One region of the Calorimonas adulescens genome, then DNA from elsewhere that is predicted to be linked to it. Evidence: riboswitches for the same ligand, from Rfam matches in the RefSeq annotation. Region 1 holds a riboswitch; each other region holds the start of a gene.
The links. A riboswitch is a leader RNA that binds a small molecule or an ion and turns the genes downstream of it on or off. The one in region 1 is predicted to bind S-adenosylmethionine.

Region 1 (10,054 bases):
CACGCCTCCATCTACGTTGGCGACCCCGTATGCGTTTTTGTGAGCTTCCTGGATGGCTTTGACGATGGCCAGGCCAAGACCAGTTCCTCCCAGCGCTCTTTTTCTGGCCTTGTCGACTTTATAAAAGCTGTGCCAGACCTTGTCAAGAGCCTCTTCGGGAATTGCCATCCCCGAATTGTATACCGATATTCGAATTTTTTGGTCGGCTGGTTTTGCAGTAAGTTTAATAATTTTTTTCTCGTCCACATGGTCTATGGCATTATTCATAAAATTAACGACAGCTTCCTCAATTCTTGCTGGATCAGCATAAGCCATCAATGCCTCTTCCGTGTCTACCTCTATATGGATGCCTTTTTCATCCAGTACCGGCTTATACTTGAAAATAATTTCCTTTATAAGCTGCGATACATTGAAGGGTATTTTTTTTACAGGAAACATGCCTGATTCTATCTGGGAGAGGGTCAGCAGGTCTTTAACCAGTGTGTCCATCTTTTCAGCCTCCTCCATGATCACATCGCAGTAAAAGTCTCTCTTTTTTTTGTCATCGGCGATGCCTGCCTTCAGGCCCTCCGCATATCCTTGGATTAAAAAGACTGGTGTCTTCAGCTCATGGGAAACGCTTGATATAAACTCCCGTCTCATTTTATCCAGTTTTCGTTCGCGTTCGATATCCTCTTCAAGCCGCCTGTTTCTGTCATTTAACTCCCTGATTGCTTCGCTGAGCTTATGTGAAAGGTGATTTATACTGCGTGAAAGCTGGCCGATTTCATCCTCCCCATCAATTTTTAAGGTCTGGGAAAAATCTAATTCAGCCATTTTCTTTGTAATTTTGTTCATCTCTGTAATTGGATGTGTAAATTTGCCAGAAATAAACAGTGCCCAGATGCCGGTAATCATTACGGTGATTAATCCGACAATTGCCGTAAAATCGTTGGAAATCGAAGCGCTTTCAGTTATCTCGGCCATGGGTACCCACACAAGAAGTATTAAGCCACTATCCAGTTGAATCTGATATCTTAAGGTGTCTATTTTAAAATTGGGGTCCTGGGTGATTATAAAAAATGACTTATCGTCATAGCGCTCCCACTTTTTCACTCTGGTTTTGTGCTGGTCTAGGATCATTAAATCCAGCCCCCCGGGCGGATTCTGCTCTTTGTCGGGAGCGTAAAAGGGGTTAATGGGAAAACCCGGCCTCGGCGGGACATTACGGCCATTTTGAACAGGATAAAATAAGGTACCATCCGATGTTCCGATAAAGATGCTTCCGCCAATGCTCTTTTCCAGAGTATTGATTTCATAAATCAGGTTTTCATCATTAAAATCTTCAGGCGTTGTCTTTCCGTCCACAAGTTTTAAAAGTTTTTGACCAGTCTGGACGAGCAGATGTTCTTTCTGGCTTATGTAGTATTTCTCAGCAAAAAAAGTGTTTGAACCGTATAATAGAATGGCGAACAGGATGATATTTACGGTCATATATATAAATAATTTAAATCTTATTGATAGATTCATAATCAACCCTCAAACCTATATCCAAAACCTCTGATAGTAGTGATGGCATTTGCTCGTTTACCAAGTTTCATTCTCAATCTGTAGATATGGCTGTCCACTGTTCTCAGTCCGTCGTAATAGTTATATCCCCAAACCTGATTGAGCAACTGTTCACGGGATACTATTTTGCCTTTATTCTTAGCCAAAATCAGCAAAAGGGAGTATTCCTTTGGGCTCAAAGACACTTCCTCATTATCCACTTTCACCACATGGGAAACATCGTCTATTTCAATGCCATCAAAGGTTAATACATTATTTTTAGTTGCCTCTCTGTCTATCCTGCGGAAAAGAGCATTTATTCTTGCCATTAAAGTTGTTGGTTTTATGGGCTTTCTTACGTAATCGTCGGCCCCGATCTCAAACCCATGGACTTCATCAAAATCCTCACCTTTTGCGGTTAGCATTATTATCGGTACCTGTGACACACTTCTGATTTCTCTGCAGACCGTCCAGCCATCATATTCTGGGAGCATTACATCCAGAATGATAAGGTCTATGTTTGCGCCACAACTATGAAACGTTTCGAGGGCATGTTTCCCATCAGGGGACTCAATCACAGTATAGCCCTCCCTTTCAAGGAAATCTCGTAAAAGTATCCTTATTTTTAATTCGTCGTCAACTATTAATATGGTCTTCTTTTCCAAAACCAACACCCCAGTGCACTTTTACTGCTCATTGAAGGACTTTGTCCAAAAGAATTATATCACCATTTATTTTCACGGTCTACTGATCCATGGAGTATCCTCAGGATTGCTTTTCAGAGCAGGCTGGTCACTTTTAAGCCATATAGCGTTCACAATTTTTTAACAAAATTTATACAGTGTTGTGACACTGCCGTAATTTTTTCGTAACAAAATAGGTTTACAATAAACTTGTTAAGTCGAAAAAAATTTTTTTTGAAAGGAGAGGTTTTATGAACAAAAAAGTTAAAACATTTGTCAGTTCTGCCTTGATTGGAGGAATGCTGTTGACAACGGGTAGTATAGTGTTTGCAGACAGCAACAGTACCGGTAATTCAGACGGTCAAAAACCAGTAACAGAACAGGCAGGAGAGATGGCGCCCGGCAGGAAAGGCGGGCAAGCGGGATTTGGTCTTTTTGATCCAGCAGGTCGCGGCGATAGAGCTGGTGGCCAGTACAATATTGATGAACTTACGAAAGACCTTGTGGAGCAGGGGATTATAACCCAGGAAACTGCTGATAAATTAACCTCCTTCATGGATGAAAAGGATGCCGAAAGAAAGACAGAAATGGAAAAGCTTCAAAATATGACGGAAGAAGAACGTAAGGCATACCTTGAGAACAAAAAGAGTTCAGAAACAGACACTAAAAGTGACTTTTGGTCAGAGGCTGTTGATGAGGGAATCTTGACTCAAGAACAGGTAGACAGTATTAAGGCATATATTGAAAAGCAGGCTGAAACGCAGCGCCAGCAACAGCAAAAAGAAGAGCTGGATAATCTCGTGAGTGCGGGGCTGATAACGCAGGAACAGGAAGAAAAGATAATTGAGTACTATAATAATCAAGAAGAAGCCCGCAAGGCAGAGATGGAAAAGATAAAAGACATGACGGAGGAAGAGCGCAAGGCTTATCTTGAAAGCCAAAGGGACTCCAATTCCGGAACAAAGCTGGATCCTATGAAGGGACTGGTTGAAGCGGGTATCCTCACACAGGAGGAGGCCGATGCCATAAGTAAATATCTGCAAGAACAAATGGAGGCAAAGATGGAGCAGGCTCAGGCTGCAAGACAGGAAGAAATCGAAAAACAACTGGACAGCCTTGTGTCTGCAGGGACTATTACGCAGGATCAAAAAGAGAAGATATTGGCGTATTTAAATGAACAGGAGGAAACCCGCAAGGCAGAGATGGAGAAGATAAAAAATATGACGGAGGAAGAGCGCAAGGCTTATCTTGAAAGCAAGAAAGATACCAAACCTGAGGATGGGACGTCTGTGACTCCTTTACAAAAACTTGTTGACGATGGGACACTCACTCAGGATCAGGCTCAGGCCGTTGTGAAAGCGCTGTTTCCAAATGTAGAAAAGAACACCTCAAATTAAATGGGTTTCAATAGATTCAAGTAGTTCTTAAATTGATTCAGATGCCTGATGCCAGACAGAGAAGCAGAGAGGCAGGCAAGGGATATGGGAATAACTCGCAGGGGAATGGTACTCAGGAGACAAATGGGCAAAATCAAATGGAAAAGCCAGTGCTGGAGTATACGTGAGAAAGTAGAACCATTTCGATTCCAGAGGGGGCTTCAATCACTACTCTAAAAATTTGACTATTGACACCCTTGTTTTAGCGTGGTAATATAAGAACTAACTTAATAAAGATAAGACTCTTATCGAGAGTGGTGGAGGGACTGGCCCGATGAAACCCGGCAACCCCCTTTGTGGGAAGGTGCCAAATCCTGCAGAACTTTAATGTGTTCTGGGAGATAAGGGGAAGGTGACTTCTTCTGATTTTCCAGGAGAAGTTTTTTTATACTTAGAATGGAGGTGAGAAGTACTTAAAAATTTAATATGATGCAACGATAGAGTATCACGGTTAGATACAGAAGGGTGGATGTTGGCGACATGTTATCTGGCTTATTAGCAGCAGGAAAGCATTAAATGGAGGGATGAAATTGAAAAAGCTTATTGTATTATTGGTTTCAGTTTTACTGGTGTTAAGTCTTGCAGCATGTGGAAGCACTACTCAAAGCAGCAGTGCTCAGGGAACTCATGATGGAGATGTAACTAAAATAAAGGTAGGTGTTACCGCAGGGCCCCATGAGGAGGTATTGGAGCAGGTTAAAGAGATATTGAAAGATGAGGGCATTGATGTGGAGATAGTTACATTTACAGATTACGTACAGCCTAATATACAGTTATCAGAGGGGGCTCTGGATGCCAATAGTTTCCAGCATCAGCCGTTTTTTGATGACTTTGTTAAGGAGAGAAACATAACAAATCTTACAACGATAGGTAAGACTATGATATTTCCCATGGGCATATATTCTAACAAGATAAAAGACATGAAAGACCTTCCGGAAAACGGCACTGTATCTGTGCCCAATGATGCCACCAACGAGGGCAGGGCTCTTCTTTTGCTTCAGTCGGCGGGGGTGATAAAGCTTAAGGATGATGCAGGGCTTACCGCTACACCTTTAGATATTGTGGAAAATCCCAAGAATATCAAGATAGTGGAAATTGATGCGGCACAGACGGTGAGGTCTCTGGAGGATGTAGACGCAGCAGCCATAAACACCAACTATGCAGTTGAGATGGGTTTCAACCCCGTAAAGGATTCTATATTTATTGAGGGGCCGAATTCACCATATGCCAATGTTATAGCTGTGAGGAAAGAGGATGCAGATAAGGAGGTTTTCAAAAAGCTTTTGGAGGCGTATCATGATCCCAGGATAAAGGAATTTGTTGATAAGAAGTACCAGGGCTCAGTAGTTATGGTGGAAGAATAGGGGGAATGATGATGCATTTGGTTATGGGTTCACCAAACAGGTATATACAGTATGCAGGCATTATAAAGGATGCAGGAGACTATATAAAGGACTTTGGGAAGAGAGCGCTGGTTGTTGGGGGACATACAGCCCTCTCGGTGACATCTGATAGTCTCACAGCATCCCTTACAAAGAATAATATAGACTACATTGTTACTGAATTCAAGGGTGAGGTTACACAGGATGAGATTGACAGGGTCGGAACGATAGCTGCTGAAAACAACCGAGATGTGATAATTGGCGTTGGTGGTGGAAAGGCCATAGATACGGCTAAAGCAGCCGCAAATAAAATAGGGGTACGCCTTGTAACCATACCTACCATTGCTGCCACCTGTGCCTCATGGACTCCGCTGTCTGTGATATACAATGATGAACACGAGTTTTTAAGGTATACTGTGTTCAGGGACAGCCCATCTCTCGTGCTGGTCGATACCAAGGTGATAGCCGAGTCGCCGGCCAGATACTTTGCAGCAGGTATATCTGATACCCTGGTGAAGGGATATGAGGCTGCGGCTTCATCAAAGGGGAAGTATATAAATGTACCAACACGGGCTGCCCTGAGTATGGCTGATCTGTGCACGGAGACACTTTTTGAATATGGAAGGCAAGCATATGAGGATGTAAAGGGAAACAGGGTAAGTGAGGCCGTGGAAAAGACCATAGATGCCATCATTGCCTTGAGTGGCATGGTGGGAGGACTCGGGAGTGATAACTGCAGGATTGCTGCCGCTCATGCTATACATAACGGCTTTACAATCCTTCCCGAGGTTCATGGGTTCAATCACGGAGAGAAGATTGCTTTTTCCACACTGGTACAGTTATGCCTGGAAAACTATCCTGACACTGAATTTGAGAGGGTAACAAACTTCCTCCACTCCATAGACCAGCCGGTTACCCTCAGTATGTTGAATCTGGAGGGCATAGAGAATGATAGGTTAGAGAAGGTTGCCCGGAGGGCCTGCGCGCCTCAGGAGTCTACGCATAATATGTATTTTGAGGTGACACCGGAGGATGTGGTGAGGGCAATCATTGAAGCAGATAGGAAGGCAACCGCTTTGATAAGAGGTGTTTAATTGTGAAATTGTCTAAAAGGTTTGATGCTGTTCCGGATAATATATTCACATTTTTGGATGGCCAGGCCATGAAAAAGCGTGAGGCAGGGTTGAGGGTCATAGACCTGGGCAAGGGCAGCCCTGACCTTACACCTCCCGGCCATATAATACAAAAGATGATAGATGAATTAAAAAGGAACGAGGTTCATACCTATCCACCCTTTCTTGCCATACCTTCTCTCAAGAGAGCAGTTATAGACTATTACTGGTTGAATCATGGTGTGTCACTTGAGGAGGATGAGGTAGCTTTAGTACCGGGCACAAAGACGGGTATACACATGGTCTCTCAGGCAATTCTTGACGCCGGTGATGCGGCTCTTGTGCCAGATCCTGGATATCCAGACTATATAAGCGGTATAAGGCTGGCAGGTGGTATAGATGTTCCGTATCCGCTGGATAAAGACTATCTGCCGGACCTAGGTAAAATAAAATATGAAATATCAAAAAACGCCCGATTGATTTTTGTCAACTATCCGTCCAACCCAATCTCTGCTGTGGCGGATATTGAGGTATTTAAGGAAATAAAGGGGTTTACACAGAGACGTGGACTTGTAGTTGTAAGCGATATTGCCTATGGGCCTATTACCTTTGATAATAAAAGGAGTCCCAGCTTCCTCGAGGTGGACGGGGCAAAGGACATAGGAGTTGAACTGTTTTCACTGTCTAAGATATACAGTATGGCCGGCTGGAGGGTAGGATTTGTGGTGGGAAACAGGGAACTTGTCAAGGCGGTTGAGAGTCTTACAGTGCAGTATTTTGCGGGTGTGTTTTTACCTGTCCAGGAGGCCGCCGTAAGTGCACTGAAAAGTCCATATGAGGAGATACAGAAGGTGGTAAGTATATACCAGGACAGAAAGGAGGTCTTTACAGGGGTTTTGAAGAGTCATGGAGTAGAATTTTTCAACCCTGGGGGGACTATTTACGTGTGGTACAAGATACCGGATGATGCTAGCAGCATGACGTATGCCGCTGAGCTTCTGGACTCAAAGGGTGTGATTGTTGCGCCAGGTATAGGGTTTGGGAGGGGTGGAGAAGGATATGCCAGGGTTTCCCTGACCAAGGATGTGGGGATATTAGAAGAGGCTGCTGGACTTATTGGTTCTTTTCAAGAAGAGAAAACACGGCGGGGTCGACTTTAGAAAGGAAATCTTCCGTGGTCTCTTCACCTATCTTTATACAGTCCGCTGCCTTCTCAAATTGGTTTGGCCTTATGGCGCTTACATCAGGTTTTATTATCAGGTCAGCCTTAATGGGGTTTAACTCATGCAGTTTCTTTTGCATGGTGTCTATGGACAACAGTATTATCTCAAATAGATTGGTTGGTTTTGAGTTGGTGAATGAAAAGCCAACGTCTACTGCAATGGTCAGGTCAACCTCCATCTCATCCAGGAGGTCTACCGGTACATTATCCACAAAACCACCATCAACCAGGATTCTATCCCCGAGGGATACAGGCTCAAATATTCCCGGTATGGCTGTACTGGCCCTTACGGCAGTATGTATGGGGCCATCTTTAAATATGTAGGGACTGGATGTCATGACATCAGTGGCTACAGCTATAAAAGGTATGGGCAAGTCCTCTATGTTTTTTCCGCCAGTCAGTGTGTAGATGAGGGACTCTAATTTTTTGCCGGACATTATGCCGGTCCTGGAAAGGGAAATATCCATCCATTGCCTGGGGCTGATGTTTATCGCCAGTTGTTCTAAAACAGATGCGGATATACCGCTGCAGTATATAGCCCCAAGCAATGCCCCCATACTGCATCCTGCCACGCAATCTGGTTTTATTCCATGTCTTTCAAGAGCCTTTAGTACACCTATGTGAGCATATCCCCTGGCAGCACCACCGCCAAGGGCTAATCCTATTTTCATATGTACGCCTCCTTTATTTCCATTTTAACACTTATTGGTCCAGGATAGGAAGGGCACCCTGTAGATTTATTTAAAAATTTACCTGTATTTGCTGTGTATCCTCATATGAGCCTTAAAATAATCTGCAGGATTCTTGGGAAAAGACCGGTAGACATCATTGCTGCATATAACGAATATGGTAAAATATCTGTGGTGCTGCAAAGGTGTTCTACGCACTTTTAATAAAAAATATTAGGAGGATTTGATTGCGGATGATTGATAGATATGAAGGGTGTCTGGTCGGCCTGGCCATTGGAGATGCATTGGGGATGCCTGTAGAACTTATGGGGGTAGATGAGATAGAAAGGACATATGGACACATAGAGGACATGGTGAATGCAAAAGCGGGGTTGAACTCGGGGCTTTTAAGGGGACAGTATACGGATGACACTCAGATGACCATTGCCTTAGCAGAGGCTATAATAGAGGCCGGTTATGTGGAGCAGTACACGGTATCAGGGAGGTTTGTTAAACTTGATGGTAAGCTTATAGGGCCTGGCCTCGGGTGCATGACGGGCATAAAGAACATGGAGAGGGGTGTACCGTGGGACAGGGCAGGTAGCGACAGCGCAGGGAATGGGGCCGCTATGAGGACAGCACCCGTGGCTTTATTCTATCATGGCGACCCAGACAGGATAATTCGAGCCACAAGGGTCCACAGCATCATGACCCACCGTGATGAACGGGCCGTAGAGGCAGCCGTCATAACATCTCTTACCATAGACTATCTTTTAGATGGCAGAGACCCTGATGAGCTTATAGGATATGTGCTAAAGTTTGCAAGAAATGAGGAAATAATAGAAGAAATAAAGAAGGTAGATTCCATAATCAAGGGCGGTATTGACGAAGGTAAAGCCATAAAGCAGTTTAATATTTCAGGATACTCTGTGGGCACATTGGGAGCTTCCCTGTATATATTTTTAAGGTACAGAAAAAGCTTTAAGGATGCTGTATTGATGGCTGTCAATATGGGAGGTGACTCAGATACCATTGCATCCATAGTGGGTGCATTTTCAGGTGCATATAACGGGATATATGCTATACCGGACAAATGGATTTCAAGTTTGAAAGACTCAGGGTATATAAGGAGTCTTGCCGATACCCTCTATGACTTGAGCCTAAACCCATATAAGCCAGTGCCTGATGTATTGGACTACAACCTCAAGGTCATCTTTGTAGGCTATAACCCAGGGCTGGAGTCTGCAAAAAAAGGCCACTTTTATGCCTCAAATACAAACAGATTCTGGAGAGTGCTCTATGAGAGCGGTATACTTCCCGAGCCATTGACCTATGAGGATGACTGGCGTATGGCAGAATATGGTTACGGGCTTACAGATATAGTGAAATACTGCACAAGAGAGGCTGCAGAGATAACAGACGATATGTATGAGAGAGGAAAGAAGAGGCTTTTGAGAATTTTAAACCAGTACCGGCCGAAGGTAGCCTGCTATAACGGCAAAGGAATATATAAAAAGCTGATGGGGCTTACTGAGGTGGACTATGGGCTTCAGAAAACCAGTGCTGTACCAGGCATAATAGACTATGTGGTTCCATCCACCAGCGGCAGGACAGGGGTAAAGTGGGAGGATAGATTGGGGTATTTTAAGGAGCTTAATAAAATAATTAAGCTGTTGAACTGATGGCATGGCATATAACATCCAAGGCAGCCGTAAAACGAGTCTATGATACTCTTAATGAGATGACAAACGAAGCCGAGGCAGCAGGCAAGGACGCCGAATGGAGGCGTACCCGGTGGAGCGCAGACACAAATCGTACTAAAGGCTGCCCAATGCCGGCAGCCTATAAACTTATATGTTTTCCAATTCAAAGACGCTATGCAGCTTTCTAACTGCTTCTTCTGCCCTATCCTCCCTTACAAGACAGGACACCTTGATATCCGATGTGGTGATGAGTTCTATGTTTATGTCGAGCTCATAAAGTGCCTCAAACATTTTGGCTGCCACTCCTGGATGATTTATCAT
Region 2 (10,054 bases), on a different contig from region 1:
ATGTATCATATATGACAAAGCTCCGTTTATATCCAAGCCTTTCCGCTCCATCGCGCAATATCCTGACGCAGGCCGAATGAAAGGTTGAAATCCACATATTTTTCACTGATGCATTAAGCAGCTTTTCCACCCTGTCCTTCATCTCACTGGCGGCCTTGTTGGTAAATGTTATAGCCAATATATTGTATGGTGACACTTTCTTTACGTTTATCAGATAAGCAATCCTATGAGTCAAAACTCTCGTTTTTCCACTCCCTGCCCCTGCAATAATTAAAAGTGGTCCATCAGTAGTAGTCACTGCTTCCTTCTGCGGGCCGTTTAACCCTTCTAAAATATCCATAAGACTCACCTCAACAAAAAACCTGAGGTTACCCCCAGGTCAGCTTTTCTTTTTTTGCTCTAACCTGTCTAATATAATATTATAACCGTCTGAGCCATAATTCAAATACCTATTTACCCTGCTTATGGTAGCCGTACTTGCCCCTGTTTTATCTGCTATCTCCACGTAGGTCTTTTTTTCTCTGAGCATTTTTGCAACCTGCCATCTCTGTGCCATCTCTTTGATTTCATTTATCGTGCATAAATCCTCAAAAAATCTGTAACATTCCTCCACATCTTTAAGCTCCAGTATAGCCTCAAAAAGCTCATCCACAGCCTCACTCTTGAGTTTTGATTCATACATGGTTTTCCCTCCTTGAAAATATTATACAGAAAATTCATTAAAACTTCAATAGGCTAAAGCAAAATGTTTTAAAAATAATTGGGTAATCCCCAATCAGACCAGCCGCTCGCAGGAGCATTGTGATTATACATACTGTTAATTCTAATTTAATGAACCAATCTCCCCCTCCACTGTTTCAATGAGTTCACCGGTCTTAATAAGCATCGCACAGTCCTCAATATGTCTGTACATCAATTCATCTCTTTCAATAAACGGTATCCTTGACCTGATAAGCCTGTACGCAGCTCCTGTACCCTTCCCAGGCGACCCTCCATCTCTTAAGTCTATCGCCTGAGCGGAAGACATAAGTTCTATCGCAATAACATTAATTGCATTTTCTAATATTTCCCTTGTCTTTCTGGCTGCTATTGTCCCCATACTTACATGATCCTCCTGATTGGCAGAGGATGGTATAGAGTCTACACTGGCTGGATGAGATAAGACCTTATTTTCAGACACCAGCGATGCTGCCACATATTGAGGAATCATGAATCCGGAATTTAAACCGCCTTCCCTTGTAAGGAAACCGGGCAGACCATTGCTTAAATTTGAGTCAACCAGTTTTGCTATCCGCCTTTCAGATATATCAGCGAGTTCAGATATTGCTATCCCAAGAAAGTCCATGGCAAGAGCAATCGGCTGACCATGGAAATTTCCTCCTGATATTACTATATAATCCTCAGAAAAGATCAGTGGGTTATCTGTAACGGAGTTCAGCTCTGTCTCTACTATTCCTTTGACATAATCAATTGCATCCTTAGATGCCCCATGTACCTGAGGTATACATCTGATGGTATACGAATCCTGCACCCTTATTTCTCCCTGTCTTGTAATAAGGCTACTTCCCTCTGTAAGAATGCGAATATTTCTTGCTGTTTTTAGCTGGCCGGCATGTGGCCGGAGCATATGAACCCTTTCATCAAAGGCGTCCTTTATGCCTCTTAAGGCTTCCATAGAAAGTGCTCCGGCTATATCCGCAGCTTTACTTAAGTTCATGGCATCATGTATGGCTAAAGCTCCTATAGCCGTCATTACAGGTGTTCCGTTTATGAGGGCCAGGCCTTCCTTTGAAACTAATTTTACCGGTTTTATACCAGCTAACCTCATAGCCTCTCCGCCAGGCATACGTTTTCCCCGGAAATATGCCTCTCCCTCACCTATGATGACCAGCGCCATATGGGCAAGAGGAGCAAGATCTCCACTGGCCCCCAGGGAACCTTTTGAAGGCATAACAGGTATAACATCCCTGTTGAGCATTTCTACCAGAGTATTTAAAGTCTGTAACCTAATGCCTGAATATCCTTTTGCAAGCGTATTTGCTCTGAGCAGCATCACAGCCCTTACTACCTCTATTGGAAGGGGATCTCCTACACCACATGAATGACTTCTTATAAGGTTGTACTGTAACTCCGTTGCCTCATTCATCGATATGGTAACATCAGCAAACCTGCCAAACCCCGTGGTGATGCCGTACTCAACCCTGTTCTCACTCACGTAGCTGTCTACTAGTTCCCTTGCTCTATCTATTTTAACACATGCCTCTTCGGCTAACCTTACGGTTATATTGCCCTTAGAAACATTATAAACATCATCTACAGTAAGGCCATTACCGTCAATATACAATTCTGACATCCGTCTGCCCCCTACTATTTATTTAGATTAATATATTCGATAAAAAAACAGCAAATCCTTCTTTTATGCAAAAATTTTATATAATAGCTTTATGCTATTAGTACCTATTTACAGGTATATTTGGGCAGTACGTTATCGTGCTAAAGTATCATTATGAAATAAGTTTATGTATTTTATGCAATTGCAAATATAATTCAACATGCATTTTAATCATAAATAAAAAATTTGTGTTGACTTCCTGTACAAATTCAAATATACTCAATGTATAAATTGAATATGTTAAGCACTCTTATCAAGAGAGGTGGAGGGACTGGCCCGATGAAACCCGGCAACCGGCATGTATATGCAATGGTGCCAACTCCTGCAGCGCAAAGCTGAGAGATGAGAGAGGCTATTATAGTCCTCTTTCATCGTGTGAAAGAGGATTTTTTATTGGAGGTGTATCTTATTGATTTTAATCAAAAATTTGACCAAGGTATATCGTACAGAAAATGAGAGCATTACAGCACTTAAAAACATTAATCTTGAGATCAATGATGGTGAGATATTTGGAATAATGGGATTGTCAGGAGCTGGTAAATCTTCTCTGATACGCTGCATAAACCGCCTTGAGGAACCCACAGAGGGCACCATCGAGATAAACGGCCAGGATATTATGTCTTTAAATAACAAAGAGCTGCGAGAGATGCGAAAAAAAATAGGGATGATATTTCAACACTTTAATTTACTATCCAATAAGACTGTATACGAAAACATTGCCTTCCCTATGGAAATCAGCGGGGTATCAAAAGACGTGATTGATAAAAGGATTAAGGAGCTCCTGGATATGGTCGGCCTGGCTGATAAAAAAGATTCATATCCGTCTCAGCTCTCTGGCGGACAAAAACAGAGGGTTGGCATAGCCAGGGCATTGGCCAACGGTCCAACACTGCTTTTGTCTGATGAGGCTACCTCAGCCCTTGACCCCCAGACAACCTCGCAGATTTTATCACTTTTAAAGGAAATCAACAAAAGGCTCAACCTCACCATAATAGTTATCACCCATCAGATGGACGTAATAAAAGAGATATGCGACAGGGTTGCCGTCTTAAATGCCGGTGAGCTGGTTGAGGTGGGAAATGTGGTTGATATATTTTCTCAACCGTCTTCTCAGATAACTAAAAAATTCGTAGGCATAGAGGAGGGTATGCCAGATAGCATAATCGATTACGACAGGGGCATGGTAGTCAAGGTACTGTTTATAGGCAAGAGTGCCAGGGAACCTGTAATCTCCCACCTCATAAAGACCTTTGATGTCGATGTAAATATACTCTCAGGAAATATACAGCATATCCATGGTGAAACCATAGGAAACTTAGTCATTGGCCTTGAAGGCCAGGCTGATAAAATTAATAATGCCGTAGAATGGTTAAAAAATCAAGGATTAAAGATAGAGGTGTTGAAATGAATCAGGAAATCATGCGTATTTTGAACTTGCTTCTCCCATCCCTTTGGCAGTCCATATACATGGTTTTTGCATCCACCATATTCTCTCTTATACTGGGTCTGCCTCTGGGTGTACTGCTTGTAATAACGGAAAAGGGAGGCATAATGGAAAAGCCTGCACTCAATAACGTTCTTGGCACTGTTATAAATATACTTCGCTCTTTCCCATTCCTGATATTAATGATAGTCATACTCCCCCTGTCAAGGCTTGTCGTTGGCACCACCATAGGTACAACGGCTACCATTGTCCCTCTTTCTATAGCAGCAACGCCATTTGTTGCCAGGGTAATAGAAAGTTCATTAAAAGAGGTAGACAGGGGTGTAATTGAAGCATCCCTATCCATGGGTGCCACACCATTTCAAATTATAACGAGGGTACTTATTCCAGAGTCACTTCCATCACTTATACTCGGAATTACCCTCACTATAATAAATATTATAGGCTACTCAGCAATGGCAGGAGCTATAGGAGGAGGTGGTCTCGGAGACTTAGCCATCAGGTATGGTTACCAGAGGTATGATACACACGTGCTTATAGCAACGGTAATTGTACTGATTGTAATTGTACAAGTCGTACAAATTGCAGGAAGTTATCTTGCCAAAAAAGTTGATAGGAGGTAAATACAGTGAAGAAAATTTTATTAATCAGCCTTATCTTTATACTGTTAGTCGGCCTTGTAAGCGGCTGTGGCAGTTCAAATACACAGTCCTCAGGTCAACCACAAAATCAACCTGCAGAAACACAAAAAGAAGTAACATTAAGGGTAGGAGCAACACCTGTACCCCATGCAGAGATACTGGAGTTTGTAAAACCAATATTAAAAGAAAAAGGGATAAATCTGGAAATTGTTGAGTTTACTGATTACGTACAACCCAATAAGGCATTGAACGACGGTTCCATTGATGCTAATTTTTTTCAGCACGTACCTTATATGGAGGAGTTTGAGAAAAACAACAATATGAAGCTTGTAGCACTCGTCAAGGTACACGTTGAACCCATGGGTGTATACTCCAAAAAGGTTAAATCGTTGGAAGAACTAAAGGATGGTGCAACCATCTCCATACCCAATGACCCAACCAATGAAGGCAGAGCTCTGCTGTTGCTCCAAAAGAACGGCCTAATAAAACTGAAAGACTCTACCTCATTAACCGCTACCCCTATAGATATAGCAGAAAATCCGAAGAACCTTAAGTTTTCTGAACTGGATGCAGCACAACTGCCAAGAACACTACAGGATGTAGACGCTTCAGTCATAAATACCAACTTTGCACTGGAAGCGGGACTAAACCCTTTAAAAGATGCCATTGCCATTGAAGATAAAGATTCTCCTTACGCCAATGTCCTCACTGTAAGACCAGACAATAAAGACGACCCGGCAATCAAGACATTGGCTGAGGTACTGAACTCCCCTGAGGTCAAGAAATTCATTGAAGATAAATATCAAGGAGCCATTGTACCGGCATTTTAATAGTCATATGGACTGCAGCATAGCACAGGTTTCTTATGCTGCAGTCCACAAATGACTCTCCATAAAACCTGTTGAGCTTGGTATATGGCATTGCATGCAAACTTTATCACGCTGATACGTGATATTTATGTCTGCGCCCTGCCATATGTACCTGCAACAGGCATATGTGTATATAACATAATGATGCACATTGTAATCATTTCTCCATTATCAACGCATCAAAATAAGCAAAATGATATATTTCCTTTTTTTGCCCGGCCAGAGCATCCTTTATCCTATCTATATTCATCTCATCATGATGTTCTTCCCCTCTGTGTCTGTGTGCTTCAGCTACTACCTCTTTACCATCTTCATTAAGTTCTGTTACTACAATGACACCACCTTTTTTCAAAACCCTTTCCATCTCATTCAGGGCTTTAACATAGTCATCAAAATGGTGTACTGCATTATAGCATGTCACCATGTCAAAAGTCTCATCTAAGATAAGAAAGGAAGAGCCTGAGCATCAGCATGGATAAAAAGGACATTTTCTATACCTCTACCTTCAAAGTCCTGTCTGGTCTCTTTTATTCTCTCTTCACTGTATTCTACTGTAACAACATGATATCCTTTTTTTGCAAGATTCTCTGCCATAGCACCCCGTCCTGTACCGACATCAAGGATAAGGCCTGTTGTTTTTGACAGTCTATCAATAAGAATTGGTATATCTGCCTCTATATCCACAAATATCACCTCCAGACTGATTATAACATATTAAGAAAAAAATCCAATAAAAATTATTGACTTTCCCTGACCTTTTGATGTATAATTTAATCGAAAAGTAAAATAATATCTAAGGAAGGAGGTATTAATCTATGAGAAGAAGAGACATGTTCCCGGACAGGAGAAATAACTTGCCTGCTTTCTTTGATGACTTTTTCAGCTTCCCGTATTTTGATGATTTCTTTGACTATATGAGAGGTACAATCAAGGGTGCCAGACTCGATGTCAAAGAGACTGAAAACGAATACGTGGTTGAGGTAGATGTACCCGGCTATAATAAAGAGAATATCAACATTGAGATACAGGATGATTATCTGATAATATCCGGAAAACAGGAGGATATTGTGGATGAAAACAACGGCGAATATATAAGAAGGGAACGCCGTATGGGTTCATTTACCCGAACAGTACCTATACCTGACAATGTAAGGCTTGATGATATTAGTGCAAAATACAACAATGGTGTACTGCGTATCACACTGCCCAAAGAAAAACCTACCCCTCCAAAAGGAAGAAGAATAAACATAGAATAAGGACAGAACCCATCTGTCCTTATTCTTTTATTATATCCAAGAGGTCAACCATTGCCTCTATTTTAAAATCCGGATTTAAATCATTTAGTTTTTCTATCCCGAAAAGTGACCACTGGACCGCACATGCTTTAATCCCCGCCTTTTTTGCAGCAATTATGTCGTGTGGACTATCTCCTACCATGATTGCCTGCTTGCCTTCAATACCAAACATATCTATGGCCTTCAAAACGGGGTCGGGATGGGGTTTACTGTTTTGTGTATCCTCAACACCTATTACTAGATCTATACTGTCAGCGAGCCCAAAAAGGTTTATTCCATGTTCTATCCCCCTTCTCGTTCTTGACGAAACTATGGCTGTCTTAATTTTCAATTGTTTTAACCTCTTTATGGTATCAACAACACCTGGAAACGGTTTTACAAGCAAATCCTGATATATTGAAAAATACTCCCTGTAATACTTTACCATCTCTTCAGTTCTGTCTTTATCATAAAAGGCCATCATATCCGTAAGCGGCATTCCAAATACATCAATAAACTCCTTTCTCGTGATTACATGTCCGGTAAAATGTTTTACAGTTTCACGAAAACTCTTCTCTACTATCTCCGCAGTGTCCGCTATAGTCCCGTCATAGTCAAAAATTACACATCTTATCATTTGTTCATCTCCTAAGCCCATATTGAAAAGCCTGGGTCAGTAAAGCCTGTGCCCACAGTTTGGGCAATAATTAAAGGTTGGGTTTACATAACTGCCGCAGTTGGGACAGATATTACCCTGGCTCCCTATCCTGTGCAGCCTTGACGTATCGAGGATTTCTGTATTTCTGATCTCCCTGACATAGTCCTCATCCACAGCATATATGCTATCGCAGCACCGAAACCTCACAAAATATCTCCTGTTCCAGCTAAATAGAGGTATGAAGAAGAAATGAAAATATGTATAGTATACCATCAACTCTGCCCTGGTAAGTCTGCCGCACTCGGGGCATATTACACTGTCAAACTCTCTTATTGATTTTTCTTTATCCTGTATACCAAATATACCTATAAAAAACATATTATGCCTCCCCTTTTGCTTATTCCGGGCCTGGCCCCCCGTAGCTGCTTAAAAAGCACAACACTATAATAACTAAAACACGTTCCCTCAGGTGTACCTGTTTCTTTTGAATAAATTGCTATTAATTAAGAATACCTATGGTCTATTACGTTATATCTTAATATTATTATAAAATATTATAAATCATTTTTGCTATTATTGCATATAGTCCCTAAATATAAGGTATGACTAATTTACTGCTTTAATCCATAAATTGCTGCCTGATATTCGCCGTCCTCTGGATAATTCTTATGGGAAAAAGTGCCCATAGCCCCAGCATTATTCAATACAACCTTAATCATCCACATTGCCAATGAGCACCTCGTTTTAATATTGCAATCGCTCTACGAATTGCCTTTAAATGGAGTATTTTTCAACTGCTCTTGTATGTCCTAAAAAATCACTTTTCTCTGTGATACATGTCACAGAAATATCGGTCATGACGGATTAGTATATTCTCAGATGAAAAAATTGAAGGAGGTACACAGCAATGAATATGTTTTGTTATCAGTGCCAGGAAGCCTCGAGAGGTGCTGGATGCACCCTCCGGGGTACATGCGGTAAAACGGATGACACTGCAAGGATGCAGGATCTATTAATGTACGCACTAAAGGGAATAGCATTGGTAAATGCAGAGGCAAGAAAGGCAGGAATTAACGATGAAGAGACTGACAGCTTTGTGATTGAAGGCCTGTTTTCTACAATAACCAATGTAAACTTTGATAAAAATTATTTTGTGGAAAAGGTAAAGGAAGCACTTGCATTGAGAGAGAGCATAAAAGCACAGCTTCAAAGGATAAATGTCAATGTGGAAGACCTGCATGATTCGGTTAAATGGTACGCCGATTCAGAGGAGGAATTTGACAGAAAGGCACAGCAGGTCGGCATACTTTCCACAGAGAATGAAGACATAAGGTCTCTGCAGTCCCTTGTCACATTTGGTGTAAAGGGTATGGCCGCATATGCCTACCATGCTGCAAATCTTGGCTATAAAGACCCCGACATCTCTAAGTTTATAGAGAAGGCCCTTATTGCAACACTGGATGACAGCATGACTGTCAATGATTATGTATCACTCACCATGGAAACAGGTAAATACGGGGTGGATGTAATGGCACTCCTTGATAAGGCCAACACCGCAACCTATGGTAATCCAGAAATAACAAGGGTGAATATAGGCGTCAGGAAAAAACCTGGTATACTTATAAGCGGTCATGACCTCAAAGACTTAGAACAGCTCTTGGAGCAGACTCAGGGTACAGGTATTGATGTATATACCCATGGTGAAATGCTCCCGGCACATTACTATCCAGCATTTAAGAAATATCCCAACTTCGCTGGAAACTATGGAAACTCATGGTGGCTGCAGGATAGGGAATTTGAAAGCTTCAACGGTCCAATCCTCATGACCACAAACTGTCTAGTACCTCCAAAGGATTCCTACAAAGACAGGGTATATACAACCGGTGTTGTAGGATTTGAGGGGGTAAAGCATATCCCTGAAGGACCTGATGGCAAGAAGGACTTCTCAGAGATAATAGAACATGCTAAAAGGTGTAAACCTCCTATAGAAATTGAAAATGGCGAAATAGTGGGTGGATTTGCTCACGAACAGGTGTTCAGCCTTGCTGATAAGGTTGTAGAAGCAGTAAAATCAGGGGCAATAAAGAGGTTCTTTGTAATGGCAGGCTGCGACGGCAGGTTCAAAGACAGGAGATATTACACAGAATTTGCCAAAGCCCTTCCAAGAGACGCCGTGATCCTCACTGCAGGATGCGCAAAGTACAGATACAACAAATTAGACTTAGGAGATATAAACGGGATACCGAGGGTTCTGGATGCGGGACAGTGCAACGATTCGTATTCCTTAGCACTGATAGCCCTTAAGCTAAAAGAGGTATTTGGATTGGACGATATCAACGAGCTGCCTGTATCATATAACATAGCCTGGTACGAACAAAAGGCTGTAATAGTTCTGCTGGCTCTTCTCTACCTTGGAGTAAAGGATATCCACCTGGGCCCGACACTACCTGCATTCCTATCACCCAATGTAGCCAAGGTGCTGGTAGAAAACTTCGGCATTGGTGGTATCACCACTGTGGAAGATGACATCAAGATGTTCATGGGTGCATAACAATATAATTAAAACCTCCGGAAAAACTCCGGGGGTTTTAATTACTCTTAAAGATAGCCCTTATTTAACTTTATTATATATAATCAAATATCAGTGTTGTTTCCTTTAAAATAATTCTTCAGTCCATTTCACACAACTTTAATAGCATAAAATCCAGGTAGAAAATAAATAATATTATAGGCTTGTTTGCCATAAATATAACCACATCATACATTGCTATCTTTA
Region 3 (10,054 bases), on a different contig from region 1:
GAGGACCAATAAAGTCTGCAATAGCACTTATGTAGCCTCTGGAAAGTCTCTCCAGTTCACCCTGTGACAGAGTTTTAGGGTCAACTATCACGCCACCCTTACCACCGCCATATGGAAGACCTAATAGCGAGGACTTAAATGTCATCCAGATAGAGAGTGCCTTTACCTCATCTGCGCTTACATTCTGATGGAATCTTATACCACCCTTTGTTGGCCCCAATGCCCTGTTGTGCTGGGAACGATATCCTGTAAACACTCTTACAGATCCATCGTCCATTTTAACAGGAATAGCCACCTCTAAAAACCTCTGCGGTTTTGATAGAATTTCATATACCGCCTCCTCAAGACCCAACCTGTCACAAGCCTCTTTCACCTGTTCTTTTGCTATTTCATACGGATTTAATACCTCTCCCATCCATATTCCTCCTTAAAATTTTTTCCAATATTATTTTAACACACTTAAAATATTAGGTAAATGACATTTTGCATAAGAAAATTTATATTTTGAACTTGATGCATAAATTTCAATACTTTTGCATAATGCAATTTAAAAGTCATAATGAAACGCTTTCATTCGGCTACTTATAATAGCATTTATTTTAATTTTTTGTTATAATTATAAAAAAGCTGAAGGGGGAATCAGCAGTGATAGAATATAGTTTAAAATATGGAAAGGAATATGTGAATATCAGTGTACCAGAAAAGTCAGACATTACTGTTCTTGAGCCGGAAGCCTCATCACCAATTCCTGACATCGAGAGTGCGCTTATCTATAGTATTAATAATCCAATTGAGTCCCCACCATTACCCAATCTTTTAAGTCCAACTGACAAAATAACCATTGTCATAAGTGATGCTACGCGAAGCTGGATCGGAATTAATAATATATTGCCGCCTCTTGTAAATAGTCTAAACTCTTCTGGCATAAAAGATGAAGATATCGTTATATTAGTTGCCCTTGGAACCCATAGATTTCAGACAGAAGAAGAAATTGCAAGTTTGGTGGGGAAAGAAATATATGGAAGGATAAATATAGTACAGCATGACTGTGATGATTACAGCAATTTGCAATATATAGGAACAACCAGTCTTGGCACAGAGGTAGAGGTTAATAAACTGCTTTTAAATAGAAAAGTCATAATTACCGGGGGAATTGTCCACCATGACATGGCAGGGTTTGGTGGAGGGCGAAAGTCTATACTTCCTGGGTGTGTCAGTCGAAAGACTATATTTCAAAACCATGTCCATACAATGAAACCTGATGGTCAGGGGATTGATCCAAGAGTCGGTACGGGAAAACTGGAAGATAATCCCTTAAATATGGATATGGTTGAGGCTATGAATATGGTAGCCCCCATTTTCCTCATCAATCTCGTTGTTGATGGTGACGGCAAAACAATCGGTATCTTCTGTGGCGACCCCTATGCGGCATGGTATGAAGGGTGCAAATTTGCCGACGACGCCTTTTCAATAAATATAGATAAACCATCTGACCTTACAATCGTTTCGTGCGGCGGTTATCCCAAGGATATAAATCTGTACCAGGCTACCAAGTCACTTTTCAATGCGGCAGCGGCTACTAAAGATGGGGGAAATATAGTATTTCTGGCGGAGTGTATAGAAGGCGGCGGCAGTGATAAATTTTATGGATGGGGCAAATATCTTCCTTTTGATAACCTTGAGAAAGAATTACGCAAACACTTTACTATAGAGGGCTATATATTTTACTATGCGGTTTATATAGCCCAAAAATACAGTGTTTATCTCATGTCAAAAGATCCGGATGAAACAGTAAAAGACATGGGGTTCATAACAGTGGACAATATAAACGATACGATTTGTAATATAGTCAATAAAAAGCCTATAAACAGCATATATATTATGCCTTATGGTTCCACAACCATACCCAAAATAACAGATAAATGATACCACCTTGAAAATAAAAAAGATACATGCTGCACCTTTATAAAAAATCTGGTATAGCTGTTGCTATACCAGATTTTTTATTGATACCTGTTCTCTTAACTCTTCTGCCTTATCTGTCTTTTCCCATGAGAGGTCAAGATCTGTCCTACCAAAATGGCCATAGGCTGCCGTCTGTCTGTAAATTGGTTTTCTTAAGTCAAGTTTATCTATAATTGCTGCTGGTCTGAGGTCAAAATTATTATTTATCAGTTCAATAATTTTATCATCCGGTATTCTTCCCGTGCCAAAGGTATCGACCCTTATGGATATTGGCCTGGCCACACCTATTGCATACGCCAGTTCCACCTCGCACTTATCTGCTATACCTGCAGCGACAATATTCTTAGCCACATATCTGGCCGCATAACTGGCTGACCTGTCTACCTTTGTGGGGTCTTTCCCGGAGAAGGCCCCGCCGCCATGTCTTGCATATCCACCATAGGTGTCTACAATAATCTTACGCCCGGTAAGTCCTGAGTCACCTTGAGGGCCACCCACGGTAAACCTGCCCGTTGGATTTATATAGTATTTTGTGTTATCGTCTAAGAACTCCGCCGGAATGACAGGTTTTATGACATATTCTATGATATCTTTTTCTATAGTATCATGGTCCACCTCTGGATGATGCTGTGCCGAAACCACAATAGTATCAACCCTCACTGGTTTATCACCATCATACTCAATGGTCACCTGAGTTTTGCCATCCGGCCTGAGATATGGAATAGTCCCATCCTTTCTAACCTCCGCCAATCTCTTCGCCAGCTTATTGGCAAAGGAAATTGGCATGGGCATGAGTTCCGGGGTCTCATTACATGCATAGCCAAACATCATCCCCTGGTCGCCTGCACCAATCAGATCATATGTACTGCCCGAATATCCCCTCTTCACTTCCAGAGACTGATTTACCCCCAATGCTATATCTGGTGACTGTTCATCAATTGATGTTATTATGGCACAGGTATCACCGTCAAATCCAAATTTTGCCCTTGTGTATCCAATCTCTCTTATTGTCTGGCGAGCTATCTTAGGTATATCAACATAACACTGGGTTGTTATCTCCCCCATAACCAGCACCAGCCCTGTTATAGTAGCCACTTCACAGGCAACTCTGGCATCGGGGTCTTGAGCTATAATCGCATCCAGCACAGCATCAGCTATCTGATCGCATATTTTATCCGGATGCCCTTCTGTAACTGACTCAGAAGTGAATAATTTTTTCATCTTTTTCCTCCTTTAAAATTACATAATAAAACCTCTTCCAAAAGAAGAGGCATATTTCCTTTTCCCCCATCTTTCAGAATTATCCATTCTGCAGGAATTAGCACCATGCAAAGCTGGTTGCCGGGTTTCACAGGGCCTGTCCCTCCGCCACTCTTGATAAGAGAATCTTATCTATTCAATTTACTATGTAATGATAGCATAAATTACTCTTTAAGTCAAACATAAACAATAAAAAGCCTCTGCAGGCTTTTGTATGGTGGAGGGAGATGGATTCGAACCATCGAAGGCCGCGCCAACAGATTTACAGTCTGCCCCCTTTAGCCACTTGGGTATCCCTCCACATTATTCAACTGGAGCTGGCGATAGGACTTGAACCTACAACCCGCTGATTACAAATCAGCTGCTCTGCCGATTGAGCTACGCCAGCATATATATGGTGGGCGCAACAGGGCTCGAACCTGTGACCCCCTGCTTGTAAGGCAGGTGCTCTCCCAGCTGAGCTATGTGCCCATACTACTGGTGACCCCGAGGGGATTCGAACCCCTGTTACCGCCGTGAAAGGGCGATGTCTTAACCACTTGACCACGGGGTCTCTCTTCACACTGGTCGGGGCGGCGGGACTTGAACCCACGGCCTCATGGTCCCAAACCACGCGCGCTACCAACTGCGCTACGCCCCGCTCACACGGCGTTCATATGACATTGTTTATTATACTTGCATTCCAGAATATGTACAATCATGAAATTTAGCCATATTTCATGATTATGTAGCATTAGCTTAATATATCTAATTAAAACTCATTAAATCTTCGTAAAACATTAAACTGAAATTTGTAACCTAATTGTAATATTAATTTAACCCTTTTTAAACTATCTATGGTTATAATAGTTATATGACAACAGTTTATGAGGTGATGGGATGAAATTCTACAAAAAAATTTATGCCATAATGGTCTCTGTATTATTATTGAATTCCTTTACATCCATAGTGTACGCAAGTGACTATCAAATTATCAATGAAAAGACTCAAAGTGAGGTGCTTTCCGAGGGTGTAACTCATACCACTATAGAAAGATTTACCACCTCTGGTTGGCTTGATATAAATATTCTTGAGGTGGAACTTAATAATAAGGATATAGACATCGATGCCTTATATGGGTCGGAAGGGTTGTCTCAGCCGTCCACTGTGTCTTCTATGGCCAGTGAAGCTGGCAGCGTAGCTGCTATAAACGGCGACTTCTTTGATACAAAATCTGGAAGCCCTATAGGTCAGATTGTATCAGATGGTGTACTTATTTCAGGCCCCCCAGATAAGAGTTTGTATGGTAAATTGAGCAGTTTTAATATCGACAGGGACGGGAACATCTTCTTTGAATATTGGACATATAACTTTAGCGTTTCCTTACCTGACGGTACCTCATTACCCATTGCGTCTTTTAATAAAGCCTCCAGTGGACAATATCTAAGCCTTTATGATTACCACTGGGGCAATACACCCGGAGCCAATGGTAATCCAAACCATACTGAGGTTATTGTCGACAAGGATGGAACAGTGCTGGATGTCAGGCCAAATCAGCCTTCAGTGAAAATCCCGGAAGGAGCGTATGCCCTGGTAAGTAATGGTGATACTTCTCAGCAGCTTTCAATGCTGGTTCCTGGAGATAAACTTGTGATTAACCTTGATACTACCCCTGAATACCACAATCTGAAACTGTCTGTGAGCGGTGGCACAATGCTTGTAAAGGATGGCACCATAGCCCCGATAACCCATGATCCCGTACCAAAGCCGACAGCTCGAACGTCAATTGGTATAAATAGAGAGGGAAATAAATTGTTCCTCGTCACTGTTGATGGCAGAAACGGGAGCTCTATGGGCTTACTGGAGAGTGAAATGGCCCAGCTCATGCTGGATATAGGGGCGTATAATGCGATAAATCTTGATGGCGGCGGTTCTACAACTATGGTGATAAGGCCTTTAGGAGAAAAAAATTATGTTACCGCAAATAAACCTTCAGACGGAAAAGAGAGGCGTGTTGCTGATGCCATAGGTGTATTTAACAATGCTGAAGCCGGAGATGTCAGGGGACTAAAAATCAAGGCTGACAATAACGTGTTCGTCGGTACCCGTGCAAAGATAGGGGTATTTGCCTACGACGAGAAATATAATCCTGTAGATGTGGACATGGCCCGTGTTACATTCAATGTAAGTAATGTAAAGGGCAAGTTTGAGGACAACAGTTTTATTCCGCAATCGCCTGGCCAGGCCGTCATCACTGTGAAATATAAAGGTGTTTCTGAAGAATTTAATATAAACGTCCTGGACAAGCCAATAATCTTAAAGTCAAATATATCAACAATAACCACAGACTATAATACAAAGACAGAGATTAAGATATACGGCAAGGATAAAGACGGTTATACAGCAACCATAGACCCTGCTGATATTGAATGGACTATCTATGGCAACGTCGGAAAAATAGAAGATGGCATTTTTACTTCAGGTACTTTAAATGCTTCAGGATATATAAGAGCCGAGTTTGATGGGACATATATCAATATACCGGTAACAGTCGGCAATGCACCACAGACTACTGATGTACCAGACAATATCCGTCTTGAGGATGTGGACCCATATAACAAAAAGATCAATGTAAATAATGACATGAACTCTTACAACATATTTGTTTATGGCGATACCAGCACCAGCACTTTGCTCCAAACCCTGATGCTTTCAAAGGCTGTAGATAAAGCTAACGAGACATCATCTTTTGCCGTGTTTATGGGGAAGAACGCTAAAAAGTTTAACAACTTAAAAATCCCATATATAGCAATAGACAGTCCTGGCCTGTATGAATTCAGAAACTCCAGTTTCATAGTCATGGATTCATCAAAAGGAGGACTGAGAGCAACTGATGCCAGCCAGTGGTTTGCTCTAAAGGACTATTTAAAGAACGCAAATGGTGAAAATATATTTCTTGTTTTAAATACACCTGTTTGGGGAAGCAGTGGATTTACAGACCAAAGAGAGGCAGCTCTACTAGAAAACACTCTTAAGGACTTTAAAAACTCAACAGGCAAAAATGTATGGATTCTATATCAAGGTGGACAAAATTTTTATACTGCTTTAAACGATGAAATAAGGTATCTTGGCCTCAGTGGTACTAAAAATGCCGTAAAGAGTGATGTTTCAACAATGCCCTATGCCCTGATTGAGGTAAATGGCAATGAGGTCTACTATCAAAAGAACAGCCTGTTTGAATAACCTTTGATAGAGCGGAGAGAAATATCTCCGCTCTATTTTACACCAGTTTTTTGTTTGACATAGCTCTCCTCTGCAATTTTCATTATCTTCTCATAATCCTCTGATGAAAGGGCATTTCTAAGTACTTCCCTTACTGCTTTTTCTTCATCCTTCGTAACCCCATCCTCGTAAGTCTTCAATATAAAAGCAATGTCTTCTTTTTTCAATTTAGTCAATATCATCATGCTTTCATATTTTTCCTGCGCAGGTATACTTTTAATCATCTCATTTAGTTCTATAAAATTTATATCCATGTCCTGTGTGTTTTTACCATCTATGTTATTTCCCTCCACCCTTTTTTGTACCTCTTCCCATTTTGGCCATGGAATCTCAGTAAGAGGAAACTGTTCTCTAATGCCACTGACAATATCACTATCCCTTACCCTCTGAGGTGGAATATCTTCCATTGAACTGTTACATAAACTATCTTCATCCTTCTGTAATTCCTCTTTGTCGGACTCGTCAGAACCTGCTGTATCAATCAATTTTACGTTGTCTTGGACAACAACACATGGGTCCTCTCTTCTTTCTGTCAAATGCACTGATGTACTTGTGTCACCTATCCTCATATCCAGCATAAATATAATAGAGACACAGGTTATTAGCACCAGAGCTGGTGCGCTGTATCTTTCGGTAACCATTATAACATCCACCTCAAGATAAAGTATTGATAAATATTGCTCATATTATACATTACAAGGGGTGATTTTAACTTGGAAGTCAGAGTAAATTATAGGAATAGAGACTCCAGTACCATGATATCAAAGTTTCTTAAAAATTATGTGGACACAAGGACTATAATACTGTGTATAGGTACTGACAAATGGATAGGTGACTCATTAGGACCGTTTGTTGGATATTTCTTGAAAAAAAACCTTTATCCTGGCCCGGTATATGGCACTTTAGAAAATCCAGTACATGCCATAAACCTGTATGATACACTAAAAGAGATAAAAAAAAGGCATCCCTATAGCAATCTTGTCGCTGTGGATGCCTGTCTTGGCGAACCTATTAACGTCGGTAAAATAGTATTAAACAATAGACCTATTTATCCTGGCAAAGGAGTTGGCAAAATGATGCCAGCTGTAGGAGATATTTCAATAGTCGGTATAGTAGATGAATACAATTCTTACAACCTCCACAATATAAGATTAGATTTAATCGTAAATATGGCTGAGACTATATGTAATGGCATACTGCAATCCATAGATGCGAACAATTATCTCAGTTATTTGTAAGCCGTTATTAAAATTTAGAATGAACGCAGTGCTTCAAAAATCTTATTGATACCAGCGATCTGATCTTTTATGTTATTAATCTGCTCGTCCAGTTTCTTCATGGTGACATCATTGTTGCTAAGAACTTTTTCTAAGATGCTGGTAACCTCTTCAGAGGAGGATAGGATCTCCTCAATTTGAGCCGAAACCTCCTCGCTGGCTGCTACAACCTGCTCTGTCTCATGTTGAGTATTAAGCGAACTCTTTTCGTTCTCCTTGGCCACCACTGAAATTTCTGTAAACGCACTTTTAATGTCTTCAAATACCTCTGAGACTCTTCTGAACAAATCTTTAACCGCATTTACCTCCATACAGGCAGCCTCAGACTCTCCAACGCTTTTTTGTATGCTCTCAGTTGTATTGTTGGCAAATAGAATTATATCATTTATTATATTACCTATCTTTTCGACGCTTTCACTGGACCTCGCTGCCAGTTTTCTTATCTCATCTGCGACTACCGCAAAACCCTTGCCAGCTTCTCCCGCCCTTGCAGCCTCAATAGCAGCATTTAGAGAGAGCAGGTTGGTCTGATCAGCAATTTCCTCAATCACTGTTAAAATTCCTCTAACATCATTGACCTTGTTCTCCAATTGTGTAAGTGTACTGGACTTTTCCTTTGTATCCTTAATGCTGGAATTCAATATGTCAATCAAAGAAACTATCTTCTCTCCATCTTGCGATAACATGTCAATCTCCGTATTCATCTTGTCCCGGGATCTACTTACAGTAGACAGGACTCTTTCCGATGAGGCTGATAGTTCATCGTTTATCTTAGAAATGCTTGTCATGGAATTAGATACATCGGTTATGGCCTGGCTTATTTGGTCAATGCTTTCACAAAGTGTCCTGACATTTTCTGTAGCCTGGCTTAATCCTTCTGTACTCTCCCTGGCAGCTTTTTCTACATCTTCTATGGTCGACGTCACTTTCTCTACCTTACTTTCCACATCACCAGCATTCTCCTTTATGTTTTTAACTGACCTAGAAAGGTTTAAATATACCATGAGACTACCAGCCATTGCCACCAGCGTACCTATCAATACTACCACCAATGTGATTTTTGAGATACCATCTACATCTCTATCTACTCTGTCAAACTCAGGCAAAAAGCTCTGAGTGATCATGTAGTTGATGTTAGCAGCATCTGTTGCTATCTTGTCTGCTTCTGTCCTCATAAGGCTTGTGCTTATAACATCAGTCTCAGGATTATAATAGGTGCTGACCCGTCCAACATTGTTTTTCAGCTCATTTAAATTATTTTTCAGGTCATCCAAAAGGGCTTTTATGTCCTTATTATTCAATTTGGATACAAGGGCATCAATATTTTTAACGTTTCCTTCTACATACTCGATGGATTTATTAATTTCCTGAGATGTCGCACTATGAGATTGATATCTGTAGACCGACGATGAAAGCAGCTGGGTGTTCAAGGTAAGGTCAATTGTAACTTTTGACTGGCTGGTTATGGTTTCTTTAATTGCGTCCACATTCTGTCTTATCCCCTGGGTTGCAAAATAGTTGAAAACTGATATCCCAACAATAATGAGAAATAATAAGACCAGAATCAAAGATATTTCTCTTCTCAAGTTCATTTTAAACATAAAATCCCCCCCTCAAGTATCATTATAATTCAAGGGGGAAATTTTAACAACAATAATCTTCTTTTTTATATCTTTTTTATATATTATTCGACATTTTTACTGTGGATTCCCTTTCTACAAGCTTGTGTGGGAGTAAGATCATTTTTTCCACTTGTTCCCCGGCAATTTGTTTTATCACCATTCTCGTTGCTACTGCTCCCATATCATACGTTGGCTGATTAATAGATGTCAGAGACGGTTGATAGTAAGCAGAAAAGCTGATGTCATCAAAACCCATTATAGAAATATCTTCTGGAACCCTATAGCCCATTTCTGTTGCGGCCTTCATGGCTCCTATTGCAGCAACATCATTGGTAAGAAGCAATGCATCAACCTTTTTATTATTTAGCAATTCTTTTGTCTTTACATAACCGCTCTCTATGCTAAAACGGCATTCTGACACTACATCCTCATCAAACTCATGGCCATGATTTTTCAATGCTTCTTTGTATGCCCTCAGCCTCTCTTCCTGAAGTAAATCATCCACATCCGGTGCATATAGCATACCTATTTTTACATGACCATTGCTTATAAGATAGTTTATTGCCTCAGTGACAGCATTGTAATTGTCTATACTTACCATTGGGATGTCCAGTTCCCTTGAATATAGATTAATAAAACACGTTTTAATCTCTGCATTCTTAAACCAAT

Region 2: linked by a shared signal. The riboswitch ahead of FWJ32_RS08080 (methionine ABC transporter ATP-binding protein) and the one ahead of FWJ32_RS09560 (MetQ/NlpA family ABC transporter substrate-binding protein) in region 1 are both predicted to bind S-adenosylmethionine.
Region 3: linked by a shared signal. The riboswitch ahead of metK (methionine adenosyltransferase) and the one ahead of FWJ32_RS09560 (MetQ/NlpA family ABC transporter substrate-binding protein) in region 1 are both predicted to bind S-adenosylmethionine.

Annotation. Positions count from the first base shown of each region.
Region 1 is NZ_VTPS01000014.1:54,373-64,426, reverse strand. Features, by position in the region: gene FWJ32_RS09575 (sensor histidine kinase) at 1-1,509, opposite strand, end outside; gene FWJ32_RS09570 (response regulator transcription factor) at 1,512-2,192, opposite strand; gene FWJ32_RS09565 (hypothetical protein) at 2,462-3,607, shown strand; gene FWJ32_RS13725 (hypothetical protein) at 3,640-3,774, shown strand; SAM riboswitch class I at 3,889-3,994, shown strand; gene FWJ32_RS09560 (MetQ/NlpA family ABC transporter substrate-binding protein) at 4,177-5,010, shown strand; gene FWJ32_RS09555 (iron-containing alcohol dehydrogenase family protein) at 5,022-6,122, shown strand; gene FWJ32_RS09550 (aminotransferase class I/II-fold pyridoxal phosphate-dependent enzyme) at 6,125-7,300, shown strand; gene FWJ32_RS09545 (patatin-like phospholipase family protein) at 7,254-8,033, opposite strand; gene FWJ32_RS09540 (ADP-ribosylglycohydrolase family protein) at 8,285-9,712, shown strand; gene FWJ32_RS09535 (aspartate kinase) at 9,881-10,054, opposite strand, start outside.
Region 2 is NZ_VTPS01000011.1:14,518-24,571, reverse strand. Features, by position in the region: gene pcrA (DNA helicase PcrA) at 1-340, opposite strand, end outside; gene FWJ32_RS08090 (YerC/YecD family TrpR-related protein) at 380-682, opposite strand; gene hutH (histidine ammonia-lyase) at 824-2,353, opposite strand; SAM riboswitch class I at 2,640-2,741, shown strand; gene FWJ32_RS08080 (methionine ABC transporter ATP-binding protein) at 2,802-3,800, shown strand; gene FWJ32_RS08075 (methionine ABC transporter permease) at 3,797-4,459, shown strand; gene FWJ32_RS08070 (MetQ/NlpA family ABC transporter substrate-binding protein) at 4,465-5,307, shown strand; gene FWJ32_RS13710 (class I SAM-dependent methyltransferase) at 5,504-5,791, opposite strand; gene FWJ32_RS13705 (class I SAM-dependent methyltransferase) at 5,785-6,030, opposite strand; gene FWJ32_RS08055 (Hsp20/alpha crystallin family protein) at 6,162-6,602, shown strand; gene FWJ32_RS08050 (HAD-IA family hydrolase) at 6,622-7,257, opposite strand; gene FWJ32_RS08045 (zinc ribbon domain-containing protein) at 7,294-7,656, opposite strand; gene hcp (hydroxylamine reductase) at 8,186-9,829, shown strand; gene FWJ32_RS08035 (cobyrinic acid a,c-diamide synthase CobB) at 10,036-10,054, opposite strand, start outside.
Region 3 is NZ_VTPS01000002.1:123,025-133,078, forward strand. Features, by position in the region: gene FWJ32_RS02325 (Glu/Leu/Phe/Val family dehydrogenase) at 1-415, opposite strand, end outside; gene FWJ32_RS02330 (nickel-dependent lactate racemase family protein) at 646-1,926, shown strand; gene metK (methionine adenosyltransferase) at 1,990-3,186, opposite strand; SAM riboswitch class I at 3,250-3,349, opposite strand; tRNA gene FWJ32_RS02340 (tRNA-Tyr) at 3,441-3,525, opposite strand; tRNA gene FWJ32_RS02345 (tRNA-Thr) at 3,538-3,613, opposite strand; tRNA gene FWJ32_RS02350 (tRNA-Val) at 3,621-3,696, opposite strand; tRNA gene FWJ32_RS02355 (tRNA-Glu) at 3,704-3,778, opposite strand; tRNA gene FWJ32_RS02360 (tRNA-Pro) at 3,790-3,865, opposite strand; gene FWJ32_RS02365 (phosphodiester glycosidase family protein) at 4,105-6,447, shown strand; gene FWJ32_RS02370 (hypothetical protein) at 6,480-7,127, opposite strand; gene yyaC (spore protease YyaC) at 7,200-7,724, shown strand; gene FWJ32_RS02380 (methyl-accepting chemotaxis protein) at 7,739-9,364, opposite strand; gene FWJ32_RS02385 (LacI family DNA-binding transcriptional regulator) at 9,441-10,054, opposite strand, start outside.